One region of the Bacillus coreaensis genome, then DNA from elsewhere that is predicted to be linked to it. Evidence: riboswitches for the same ligand, from Rfam matches in the RefSeq annotation. Region 1 holds a riboswitch; each other region holds the start of a gene.
What was found. A riboswitch is a leader RNA that binds a small molecule or an ion and turns the genes downstream of it on or off. The one in region 1 is predicted to bind S-adenosylmethionine.
Positions count from the first base shown of each region.

Region 2: it holds a riboswitch for S-adenosylmethionine, as region 1 does, so the genes downstream of both, ACQ5H4_RS21755 (sugar ABC transporter substrate-binding protein) here and ACQ5H4_RS02375 (methionine biosynthesis PLP-dependent protein) in region 1, are expected to answer to the same signal.
Region 3: it holds a riboswitch for S-adenosylmethionine, as region 1 does, so the genes downstream of both, ACQ5H4_RS11445 (methionine ABC transporter ATP-binding protein) here and ACQ5H4_RS02375 (methionine biosynthesis PLP-dependent protein) in region 1, are expected to answer to the same signal.
Region 4: it holds a riboswitch for S-adenosylmethionine, as region 1 does, so the genes downstream of both, metK (methionine adenosyltransferase) here and ACQ5H4_RS02375 (methionine biosynthesis PLP-dependent protein) in region 1, are expected to answer to the same signal.

Region 1 covers NZ_JBOCCY010000001.1:452,976-456,109, forward strand. Annotated here, with positions in the region: gene metC (cystathionine beta-lyase) at 1-54, opposite strand, end outside; gene ACQ5H4_RS02375 (methionine biosynthesis PLP-dependent protein) at 57-1,163, opposite strand; SAM riboswitch class I at 1,244-1,348, opposite strand; gene ACQ5H4_RS02380 (hypothetical protein) at 1,515-1,751, shown strand; gene sda (sporulation histidine kinase inhibitor Sda) at 1,824-1,958, opposite strand; gene ACQ5H4_RS02390 (gamma-glutamylcyclotransferase family protein) at 2,147-3,010, shown strand; gene ACQ5H4_RS02395 (hypothetical protein) at 3,094-3,134, shown strand, end outside.
Region 2 covers NZ_JBOCCY010000023.1:6,539-9,672, forward strand. Annotated here, with positions in the region: gene ACQ5H4_RS21745 (DNA alkylation repair protein) at 1-486, shown strand, start outside; gene ACQ5H4_RS21750 (cold-shock protein) at 743-943, shown strand; SAM riboswitch class I at 1,337-1,444, shown strand; gene ACQ5H4_RS21755 (sugar ABC transporter substrate-binding protein) at 1,567-2,679, shown strand; gene ACQ5H4_RS21760 (sugar ABC transporter ATP-binding protein) at 2,750-3,134, shown strand, end outside.
Region 3 covers NZ_JBOCCY010000006.1:97,579-100,712, forward strand. Annotated here, with positions in the region: gene ACQ5H4_RS11440 (O-acetylhomoserine aminocarboxypropyltransferase/cysteine synthase family protein) at 1-1,107, shown strand, start outside; SAM riboswitch class I at 1,215-1,320, shown strand; gene ACQ5H4_RS11445 (methionine ABC transporter ATP-binding protein) at 1,500-2,525, shown strand; gene ACQ5H4_RS11450 (methionine ABC transporter permease) at 2,518-3,134, shown strand, end outside.
Region 4 covers NZ_JBOCCY010000011.1:132,214-135,347, forward strand. Annotated here, with positions in the region: gene asnB (asparagine synthase (glutamine-hydrolyzing)) at 1-228, opposite strand, end outside; gene metK (methionine adenosyltransferase) at 472-1,674, opposite strand; SAM riboswitch class I at 1,904-2,042, opposite strand; gene pckA (phosphoenolpyruvate carboxykinase (ATP)) at 2,388-3,134, shown strand, end outside.

The DNA of each region.
Region 1 (3,134 bases):
ATGTTCATTATGAAGTAGTTTTGTTTCAAATGAGAAATTGTGTTCTTTTGTCATTTTTATGCCTCCGAACTTAAACGAGTAAGAGCTTGGTCAATATCTTTAATTAAATCCTCCACGTCTTCAATACCAACAGAGAAACGAAGCAGGCGATTACAAACGCCTATTGAAAAACGAATTTCTTCCGGAATATCCGCGTGTGTCTGTGTAGCTGGGTATGTAATGAAGCTTTCTACACCCCCAAGACTTTCTGCAAACGTAATAAGCTTAAGATTTTGTAAAAATGAATTAACCCACTCTTCTTTTTTTATTCGGAAGGATAGCATGCCGCCGCGGCCTGGGTAAAGAACATCTACTACATTTTCATGATTCTTTAAGAAGCTTGCAAGTTCGCTTGCATTTTTTTCATGCTGTTTCATTCTAAGTGCTAAAGTCTTCATCCCACGAATAAGAAGCCAAGAGTCAAACGGACTTAAAACAGCTCCAATAGAGTTGTGGTGGAATCCAAGCTGTTCACAAACCTCTTTTCCTTTCCCGACGATCAAGCCAGCTAGCACATCATTATGTCCACCTAAGTATTTGGTAGCACTATGAATGACAATATCAGCTCCAAGCTCAATCGGTCTTTGAAGTAATGGAGTGTAAAACGTATTGTCGACAATTAATAAAATATTATATTTCTTCGCTAGTTCAGCAACCGCTTGAATATCCGTTTCTTCCATTAGAGGATTGGTTGGTGTTTCAATGAATATGGCTTTCGTTTTTTCTGTAATAGCCTGTTCGATAATGCTCACATCATGAGTTTGTACATACGTACTTGAAAGTCCCCATTTTTTAAATCCTTGCTCTAGAATTCGATAGGTTCCACCGTATAAATCTCTTGATACAATCCATTCGTCGCCAGATTCAAAGAGTGCAAGAATGGTAGTGATTGCAGCCATTCCGGAACTACAGGCAAATCCTTGGTCACCGCCTTCTAAATCAGCAATTGCTGCCTCTACAAGTTTTCTTGTTGGATTACCTGTTCGAATATAATCAAATCCAGTTGATTGGCCTATTCCTTCGTGTCGATAAGCTGTCGAAAAGTATACAGGTGGGTTTACTGTCCCAGTTTGAGTTTCACTTCTGTTTCCGATCTGCGCTACCTTTGTTTCATTTTTGTACATTTTAGTCTCTCCCAACATCCTAATAATAAAAAAAAGCCTTCTCTCTAAGAAGAAGACTTTGTTATCAACATGAGCCATTCTTCTTATCTTCCAAGTAAAATACTTGCTGGAATTAGCACCTTTTCAAAAAATTGATGGTTGCTGAGGCTTCATAGGGCCAGACCCTCGACCTCTCTTGATAAGAAATCAAAACATTTAATTTTTTCTAACTTTACTACAGTAAATCGCTAAGTGTCAATCTTTTTTACAAATTAACGACAATTTTGTTCACAATTTCCTAAAATTTACTATATGAATATTCAGAACATTTAATATATAATAAGTTTGAGAACAAAAAGTGGAGGGAAATTCATGCAAACGAAAAGCAGATGTCATCATCGGTATATGTTGAGTGAAGACGCCTTTTTTGTTACCGAGGATGGAATTGAATTGTTTATATCAGGTGAGGGTCTTCAAGGTTATCCTGTAGGTGGTCACGTGGATTTTCCTCTTGAAATGAGAGAAATGAATGAATCAGCTCAAAAGGAGAAACGTCTCTCCAGTCAACCACCGCAACAACTTTACTTAAATATGATCAATCAGTTATAGACGGGGAAACCCGTCTTGTTTATTTTCGAGGATAAATAAAACCACCGGCACTTGGGTGCCGGTGGTTGTGTCCTATGATTTAATTGTCGGTTTCAAATTTCTTTTCTCAATTTCCTTCTTCAAAAACTTCGCCCATTCTTTATCCTCACCTGACTTCAATGCATTCCGATACGAGACAACTAACATTTCATTACTCATAATCTTCATTTGCAAGCCTCCTTAAAATGGACTGAATTTTCTAGCTTTTTATCATTGTATCGGGTTTTAATCCATTTGAAAACCCAAAACTCTAGATTTACTGCCATAAAATTATTAATATTCTGTTACAGGATTTTCACGTAATGATTTTTTTCATGATAAAATATGGTAAATAGTTTGTACGATGGGGGAGAAGGATGGATACGATTACACTTTTTGTTTATGGTACATTAAGAAGACATGAAACGAATCACAGATTAATCAGAGAAGCTACTTGTATCGCTGAACAGGCATGGGTAAACGGTGAGCTTTTTGATACAGGTAACGGTTATCCTACACTAGAACTCAATGATTCCGGTAAGGTGCATGGAGAGTTATATGAAGTTAGTAAAAACCTTTTACCTCAGCTTGACGCATTGGAGGATTATGAAGAGGGTAAAGAGTCTAATTTGTATGACAGAACAAATGTTACCGTTCATACTGATAAAGGCACTAAAGTAGCGCTCGTGTATGTGAATGTGGATGAATCAAGCAAGGCTGAAAAAATCACCCACGGAGATTGGAAGTTACATAGATTCATGAAAAATCGTCCTGAACAAGTATATTACTTTGCATATGGTTCATGTATGGATGATGAACGATTCCGAAAAGCGGGGGTAGATCACTGTTTTAAAAATCTCGTCGGTGCTGCCGTTTTAAAGGGATACTCCATGAAATATCTTTTCAGAGTAAGTGATGGCGGAAGAGCAGATATTGTAGAAGATGGTGGTGAAACCGAAGGGGTAGTTTACTTAACTCCATATGAAGGGGTCGAGTATTTATTTGGTAGAGAGGGGTTCTATGGAGGATGGTATCGCCCTACCTTTGTAGATGTGGACATCGATGGAGAAATATTAAAGGATGTTTTGACATTCCATGTGTATAACAAAATGCCCGAAGTGTCACCCCCCGACCATTATTCGACCGAAATTCTTAGAGGGGCCAAAGGAAGATTGAGTGAAAGGTATTATCAATATCTACTAAAAGAACTTGATCGTCTAAAAAAATCAAGCAATAGTTAACTTTTTTATTGTACATCGGTTTAATACGAGTATCCATTGTGGTAAACACTTAATATCACCAACTTAAGAAAGTGGGTCAGAATATGAGTGGGAATCGAGAAAATGGCTATTATGAGCTGGTGTA
Region 2 (3,134 bases), on a different contig from region 1:
AAAGCTATGACTGAATCTGATTTTGATCGTTGGATGGACGGAGCGTATTTTTATATGCTGTCTGATTACGTGGTGGCAGTCACTTTATCAGAGTCAGATATTGCACAAGAAGTGGCGGATAAATGGATTGCAAGTGGTGACGAGTTGAGAATGTCAGCTGGGTGGAGTTGCTACTGCTGGCTTTTAGGAAATCGCAAAGACAAGGAATTTTCCGAAAGTAAGATTTCCAATATGCTTGATATGATAAAAAATACGATTCATAATTCGCCAGAACGAACTAAATCCGCTATGAATAATTTTGTATACACCGTAGGGATTTCCTATTTGCCGCAACATGAAAAGGCGGTTGAGACCTCAAAGGAAATAGGAATCGTAGAAGTTAAACGGGACAATAAAAAAAGCAGTTTACTAAACGCATACGAAAGTATTCAAAAAGAAATGGATAGAGGGAAGCTTGGTTTCAAACGCAAGTATGTAAGATGTTAAAAATCGTTTTGATGTATAAATGCCTTTTATAGACATTCCTATTTAGACGTATTTAGGTTTTTTAGTTTGCTTTTCTCGTAACCTGCAGGATACTGAGGATATGTTCTTGCAAATACTTATAAAAAATGTTAAACTTTAGAAGAATTATTTTTGTTCGGTGTAAAGGATAGTATAAGATTAACTTTTCGTCTTGATGATCACTGAGTCCAAGGATAGTAACACATTGTGTGTAAAGCACACAGCAGGAGGAAACAAAATGGAACAAGGTAAAGTAAAATGGTTTAACGCAGAAAAAGGTTTCGGATTTATTGAGCGTGAAGCCGGAGAAGACGTATTCGTTCATTTCTCAGCTATCCAAGGCGAAGGTTTTAAATCTTTAGACGAAGGTCAAGCAGTTACTTTTGACGTTGAGCAAGGTCAACGTGGAGCTCAAGCAGCTAACGTGCGTAAAGCTTAATAATAAAAACAAACTAAGCAGGCTCTTTTTAGAGTCTGTTTTTTTCTTTTTATATACAAGGATCCCCACTCACTGAGTGAGTGGGGCACAATGTAAGCAAGTAAATCAAATGGTAGATAAAGTGTATCACATCATAACGAATTCACCTAATTATGTTTGTGTTAATTATAGCTTTCAATTCCGCTAAAGTTCACCAATTTGTCGGAGACGGTGATAATCTTTATTAGAGTAAAGTGGACCTTTTGATGGGCTTAATACATACGAAGAATCTATTGTAGCTATCTTTGGAAAAATACACCTATTAATAATATTTAGAAAATACTATTGACATTTTGTTAATAGAATATTAAATTAAGTTTTATACTTTATTAAAGTAAATGAATAAAATACGTTCTCTTATCAAGAGTGGCAGAGGGACTGGCCCGATGACGCCCAGCAACCGTTCCATATGGAATTGGTGCTAAATCCTGCAAAACAAGAAATTGTTTTGAGAGATAAGAGAGGAGTAGTCCTTATTTTGTGATGAAACCTCTCTTTTCTGGAGAGGTTTTTTATATTTTATAAAAACTCTCCTAAGAGCAACGTTGGTAAGAAGACAAAAAACAAAAAGGGGAGAAAGAATCATGAAGAAGAACTTTTTAAGAAGTGCATTTGTATCAGCGATCGCTGCAACACTTTTGCTTACAGGCTGTGCAACAGGGGGAGAAACAAAGGAAGCAACAGGATCGAACACACCGATTGAAGGTGTACCTGACCGCTTTGCAAATGGGGACCAACCGAAAATCAAAGTTATTCGTAAAATTGGTGGAGACGATCACACAGCTCAATTCTTAGCTGGTGCAAAACAAGAAGGTGAAGCATTAGGATTCCAAGTGGATGTATTTACTGCAAATGGAGATACAGCGAAATTTCATGATGCGCTTAACCAAGCGTTAACTCAAGATTATGATGGATTTATTATTTCTCACGGTGACGATGATGCTACCGTGAATGACATACAGAAAATTGTTGACGCAGGAAAGAGTGTAGTCGCATTTGACTCGAATGCAAATTTAACTAGTGTTGATGGTGTCACTCTAGTATCACAGGATGATGAAGCATTAGCTACTCTATCATTGGACCAATTAGTAAAAGAAACAAAAGGTGAAGCCAATATTGCTTACCTATGGGTGGACGGATTCCCACCTATGGTTAGACGAAATAAGGTTTATGAAGAGGTTTTAGCAAATAATCCTGGAATAAAAGAAGTGGAGCGCTTTGGGGTAGCAGCAGCTGACACTAGTGTTCAAACCCAAAATGCCGTTGCCGCAATGTTAAATAAATACCCTAAGGGTGAACTTGATGCGATTTTTGCAACATGGGATGCTTTTGCTATCGGTGCAGCTCGTGCGTTAAAAGAAGCTGGCAGAGAAGAAGTGAAAATCTATGGAATCGATGTTTCAAATGCTGATTTGCAGGAAATTCAAAGAGAAGGCAGTGCTTGGAGATATACCGCAGCTGTTGATCCTAAGTTGATAGGTTCAGTAAATATGAGAATACTCGCAAAGAAATTAGCAGGAGAGGAAACACCACAAACGTATGATTTGGAAGCTTCACTAATCTCTCAAGAAGACCTTCAAAAATCAAAAGATCCTGTTAATATGGTCAATCTAACTGAAATCATTGAAGGATGGGGCCAATCATCAGAATTTGAGGAAGACTGGATGAAGACACTAAAGGAACATTATAAGAAGTAAGGGACTTGTAGATAGACACTCTCTTTTTAAAAAGAAAAAGAGAGTGTTTCTTTGAAAGGACAGTGACATCATGACCACTTTAAAGATGAAGAATGTCTCAATTGAATTTCCGGGTGTTAAAGCATTAAATGAGGTGGATTTTTCAGTTGAAAGCGGGAGAACTCATGCCTTAATCGGAGCCAATGGTGCTGGGAAATCAACGTTGATGAAGGTTCTTGCAGGGGCATATGGCCACTATACTGGTGAAATCACAATGAATGGACAACCTATGACCATTCGTTCTCCAAAAAGTGCCATGGATTCTGGAATTCAAATTGTATATCAGGAAGTGGATACAGCTCTGATCCCCAACTTAACGGTTGCTGAAAATATCATGTTAATGGATACGGTCCATAACATGGGAAAGAAGCAATGGGTCAATTGGAAAAGCCTGCATTCGAAAGCGGCCGCCATCC
Region 3 (3,134 bases), on a different contig from region 1:
GAAGAAAGAGTGGCCCTCCTTGAAGGTGGAGTAGGAGCACTCGCTGTATCGAGCGGAATGGCAGCGATTACACTGGCGATCCTAAATTTGGCTGAAGCAGGGGATGAAATCGTTGCAGCTTCGAATCTATATGGAGGTACATATAATCTATTTGCTATAACATTACCTAAATATGGTATCAATGTGAAGTTTGTGGATTCAACCAATCCAGAGAATTTTAAGCAAGCTATTACAGAGAAAACAAAGGCGATATTTGCAGAGACCATTGGAAACCCAAGCTTGCGAATTCTGGATTTCGAAAATGTCGCAAAGATCGCACATGAGGCAGGTATTCCTCTTGTTATCGATAATACCTTTGCGACTCCTTATTTATGTCGTCCAATCGAGCATGGTGCGGATATTGTTATTCATTCGGCAACAAAATGGCTTTTAGGGAATGGTACAACTCTTGGGGGTATTATCGTGGATGGCGGAAAGTTTGATTGGAATTCGGCGAAGTTTCCTGGATTTACAACCCCTGATGCCAGCTATCATGATATTGTATATAGTGAAGCAATTGGTGCTGCAGCTTATATTGTAAAAGCAAGAGTTCAATTGCTACGTGATCTAGGTCCAGCATTAAGCCCTCAAAATGCCTTTCAATTCACTCTAGGTTTAGAAACTTTGCATGTGAGAATGAAGGAGCATGTGGCAAATACGAAGAAGATCGTAGAGTATCTAGAAGCACATCCTGCGGTTAATTGGGTGATGTATCCAGGAAATGAGAAGCATCCAGACTACGAGCTTGCGAAGAAATACTTACCTAAAGGAGCAGGTTCTGTCGTTGTCTTTGGAATCGACGGAGGGCGAGAGGCTGGAGCAACGTTTATAAATAGTCTCAAACTTTGGGCACATGTTGCCAATGTTGGTGATGCAAAAAGCTTAGTCATTCATCCTGCAAGCACAACTCATCAACAGCTTGACACAGAGGGGTTAAAAGCAGCAGGCGTTCCAGAGGATTTAATTCGTCTTTCGATCGGGATTGAAAATGTGGAGGATTTAGTTGAAGATTTAGAGCAAGCGATTACATTAGCGACAGGGAAAACCTCGCTTACTAGCCATGTGTAATCCATAAGATTTTTGTCGAAATTTATCGTTGACACTCCCGTTTTTCCATGATACGATAGCACTCGTGATTAAGACTACAACTAAAAAAGTTCATATAGATTGATAAGCTCTTATCAAGAGAGGTGGAGGGATGTGCCCTATGAAGCCCGGCAACCGTCAAAATATTGAAATGGTGCCAATTCACACAAAGCGTATTGCTTTGATAGATGAGAGAAAGGTGATACTTTCTGCCTTTCTGCTCATGCAGAAAGGTTTTTTTTATGTTCATTTAGAGTGCTCTCATTCGAATAGGAATGAACCGGATGATAGAACCTAAGTTGTATTGTACCTTTCTGTAGCATGACAGCATGTAGTTTTATCAGAATAATCGGAAATGGAAGGGGGAGAAACCTTTGATCTCGATAAAAGACGTAAAAAAGATTTATTCTTCAAGACAAGGAAAAGTAACGGCTGTTGATAATGTAAACTTAGAAATTACTGAAGGAGAAATCTTCGGTGTAATTGGTTATAGTGGCGCAGGGAAAAGTACGCTTATTCGTATGCTGAATGGGTTAGAAATTCCTACTGAGGGATCCGTTATTGTGGCAAATAATGAAGTATCGAAAATTAAAGGTAGTAGCCTTCGTAAAGCTAGACAGGAAATAAGCATGATATTCCAACATTTTAACCTTTTATGGTCTCGAACAGTAAGAGAAAATATTGCATTTCCACTTGAAATTGCAGGAGTTCCTAAAGGGCAAAGAATGAAAAGAGTAGACGAGCTTATTCGTTTGGTTGGATTAGAAGGAAGAGAAGACGCTTACCCTTCTCAATTGAGTGGTGGGCAAAAACAAAGAGTAGGAATTGCGAGAGCACTTGCTAACAATCCCAAAGTTCTCCTTTGTGATGAGGCAACATCTGCTCTTGATCCACAAACAACAGATTCGATTCTAGAGCTATTAGTTGATATTAATAAGCGTTTAGGTTTAACCATCGTCCTTATCACTCATGAAATGCACGTCATCAGAAAGATTTGTCATCGTGTAGCTGTTATGGAAGGTGGAAAGGTTGTTGAACTCGGCCCAGTACTTGACGTATTTAAGCACCCTAAGGAAGAAATTACGAAACGATTTGTTCAGCAAGTAACAGAACCTGAAGAAACGAAGGAAACAATTGAACACTTATTAGAACTGTATCCGCATGGTACAGTCGTTCAACTAGGTTTTGTTGGAGAAGCAGCAGAGCAACCGCTGATTACGAACCTTATTCGCCATTACGAGGTAACTGTAAATATCCTGCAAGGGAAAATATCACAAACACAAAATGGTTCTTATGGAACGCTTTTCATCCACTTAGATGGGGAAAGGGAAGAGCTTTCAAAGGCCATTGCATATATCGAATCACAACAGGTTGGAGTGGAGGTGATTTCGAATGCTTGAGACACTTTTACCAAACGTGAACTGGGAAAAAATGATTGAAGCAACGAATGAAACCCTGTATATGACAGCTATATCAGTTGTTATTACATTTGTTCTTGGTTTAATTTTAGGACTTTTATTATTTTTAACAGCTAAGGGTAATATTTGGGAAAATAGATTAGTGAATAAAGTGATCAGTTCTGTCGTGAACGTCTTCCGCTCGATTCCCTTTATTATATTAATTGTTCTTTTGATTCCTTTTACAAAGCTTATACTAGATACGATGATTGGTGAGAATGCAGCTTTACCGGCATTAATTATTGGTGCCGCTCCGTTTTACGCGAGAATGGTGGAAATCGGATTGCGTGAGATTGATAAAGGAGTTATTGAGGCAGCTAAATCAATGGGTGCTAAAACTAGCACGATTATCATTAAGGTGCTTATTCCTGAATCATTGCCAGCTTTAGTATCTGGTATTACGGTTACGGCTATTGCTTTGGTGAGTTATACAGCAATGGCTGGTGTGATTGGTGCGGGTGGTTTAGGAAACCTAGCATATCTCGAAGGGTTCCAAAGAAGTCGTAGTGACGTAACCCTTGTGGCTACTGTTATCATTTTAATAATTGTGTT
Region 4 (3,134 bases), on a different contig from region 1:
AAAAATAATCCAGTATCTTTCGTTTTCAAAATGAAGGGGTTGATGCCCGCTTTCTATATCAATGATACTTAAACGACGAAACCCAAATTGAACATGAGAATCATAGAAATATCCGTCATCATCAGGTCCGCGATGCGTAATCACATTATTCATATTTTCAAATTGTTGTTTTTGTCCATCACTAAACACTTGCGATTTGTCATGAACACATCCAATAAAACCACACATGTATGTAACTCACCTACTCCGTTCTTACGAGTTTAATCTTCCATTCAGAAAGAATACCTATTAATACTACCATTAAAATTATCTAATCGCACTGTCAAATTGACCATTTCCTAAAAATTCAAGCTTACTACCCATTGTTTACATCCCTTTTTGCTTCTAAACCACCATACCCTTATAGACGAAAAGAAAAACCGGGAGTTACAAATTTTCTGTAACTCCCGGCTGAATTTTTACTATTTAAAATTATCTTTCAAGAGCTTCTTTACGAAGTGTATCAGCTTTATCTGTACGCTCCCATGGAAGATCTACATCTGTACGACCAAAGTGACCATAAGCAGCTGTTTGCTTATAGATAGGACGTCTTAAATCAAGCATATTAATGATTCCAGCTGGACGAAGATCGAAGTTATTACGAACTACTTCAATAAGAACTTCTTCACTTATTTCGCTAGTACCAAATGTATCAATAGAGATAGATACTGGATGTGCAACACCAATTGCGTAGGCAAGCTGTACTTCCACTTTATCTGCTAGACCTGCAGCAACAAGATTCTTTGCTACATAACGAGCAGCATAAGCAGCTGAACGGTCAACCTTTGTAGGATCCTTACCAGAGAATGCACCGCCACCGTGACGAGCATATCCACCGTACGTATCAACAATAATCTTACGTCCTGTTAATCCAGCATCACCTTGTGGTCCACCGATAACGAAACGACCTGTTGGGTTAATGAAATACTTTGTATTTTCATCAATTAACTCTTCTGGTACAACAGGGTTAATAACATACTCTTTAAGATTACGTTGAATTTGCTCCAACGTTACTTCAGGGTGGTGCTGGGTTGAAATTACAATTGTATCAATTCGAACTGGTTTATTATTTTCATCGTACTCAACTGTAACTTGAGTTTTTCCATCAGGACGAAGGTAAGGAAGAATATCATCCTTACGAACTTCAGTTAATCTACGAGCTAGTTTATGTGCTAAAGAAATCGGAAGAGGCATAAGCTCCTTTGTCTCGTTACAAGCAAAACCAAACATTAACCCTTGGTCACCTGCTCCAATTGCATCGATTTCTTCATCAGACATTGATCCTTCACGCGCTTCAAGTGCTTGGTCAACTCCCATTGCAATATCAGCTGATTGCTCATCAATTGAAGTTAAAACCGCACATGTTTCAGAATCGAAACCATATTTTGCACGAGTGTACCCAATTTCCTTAATGGTTTCACGAACAATCTTTGGAATATCTACGTATGTAGAGGTTGTAATTTCCCCAGCAACTAATACTAACCCAGTTGTTACTGACGTTTCTGCAGCAACACGAGCATTTGCGTCTTTTGCTAAAATAGCATCTAAAATTGAGTCTGAAATTTGGTCACTGATTTTATCTGGATGACCTTCAGTAACTGACTCGGATGTAAATAAACGACGTTTTTTTGACATCTCCTGACCTCCTATTTATTTATACTTGAGAAAAAGGTATGCTTATTATATCAACATAAACAAAACCTTCCATTTGATACGGAACTCATTCCCTAAGTAGTATGAAATAAACATGCCATTTTTATTATGAAGGTTTGAAAAATTACCCACCCAAATAAAAACTTTATGCAAAATAAAAAACCTTCCCTGCTTGAGGAAAGGGTGATAGCAAAGTAATTTGCGCCTTTCGCTCTTATCGTTCAAGGACTAAAATCCTTGCCTCAGGTTAGCACCTTCTCTTTTATATTAATTACAGTCATCGTAATTAATTATTAAAGCAGGTTGCTGGGTTTCATAGGGCCTGTCCCTCCACCAGCTCGGGATAAGAGAGTATCCGTTCAATGTAGAATAATACCGTATCACGTCAAATACTGTCAATATCTTTATGAAAAATAGTTGGTTCATTCTTTAAATAATGAGCAACTGTTATCTTCACATTTCCATTGACACTTAGCATCATATAACACGATCGTTCCCATTTGAATTTGTCCCTTCTTTTAATAGTATAGACTATTGACTCCCATTCATCGTTTTATGTAATAAAAAGGCTTAAAAATAGGTCGAATACGATGTTTTTTCTTGCACCCTCTAATATTTTTATAAATAGTATAGACTAATTAAGTTAATGTGTTATACTAATTAAAAAATAACAAATAAAGGTAGGTAGTCATCAGATGAACTCTGTCCGTATTTCTAACCAATTAAGCGAATTGTTAGCCTCTGGTCATGTGCATGTGCAACTATCTGTACCACAATTAGTCGAAAAGGTTCTTACTAGAAACGAAGGAGTCTTAACTTCGACAGGAGCTGTTCGAGCAACAACAGGAAAATATACTGGTCGGTCTCCAAAAGACAAATACATTGTTGAAGAAGCCTCTACAAAGGACAAGATTGATTGGGGAGCTGTTAACCAACCAATCTCTCAAGAAGTGTTCGATCGTTTATATAATAAAGTACTAAGTTACTTGAAAGATAGAGATGAGTTATTTGTTTTCAAAGGGTTTGCTGGCGCAGATAAGAAACATCGTCTACCCATTCAAGTGATCAACGAGTTTGCATGGCATAATCTATTTGCCCATCAGTTATTCATTAGACCAACAGCAGAAGAGCTTTTGACTCATGAAGAACAATTCACAGTCATATCTGCTCCAAACTTTAAAGCAGACCCTATTATTGATGGTACCAAGTCTGAGACTTTTATTATAGTCTCTTTTGAAAGAAAGACCGTATTAATCGGTGGCACAGAATATGCAGGCGAGATGAAGAAATCCATTTTCTCTATCATGAACTACTTATTGCCTGAAAATAATATTCTACCTATGCACTGCTCAGCAAATGTCGGCGTTGAAGGGGATGTCGCTTTATTCTTTGGCTTATCAGGAACAGGTAAAACGACCTTATCTGCTGATGCAAACCGACGC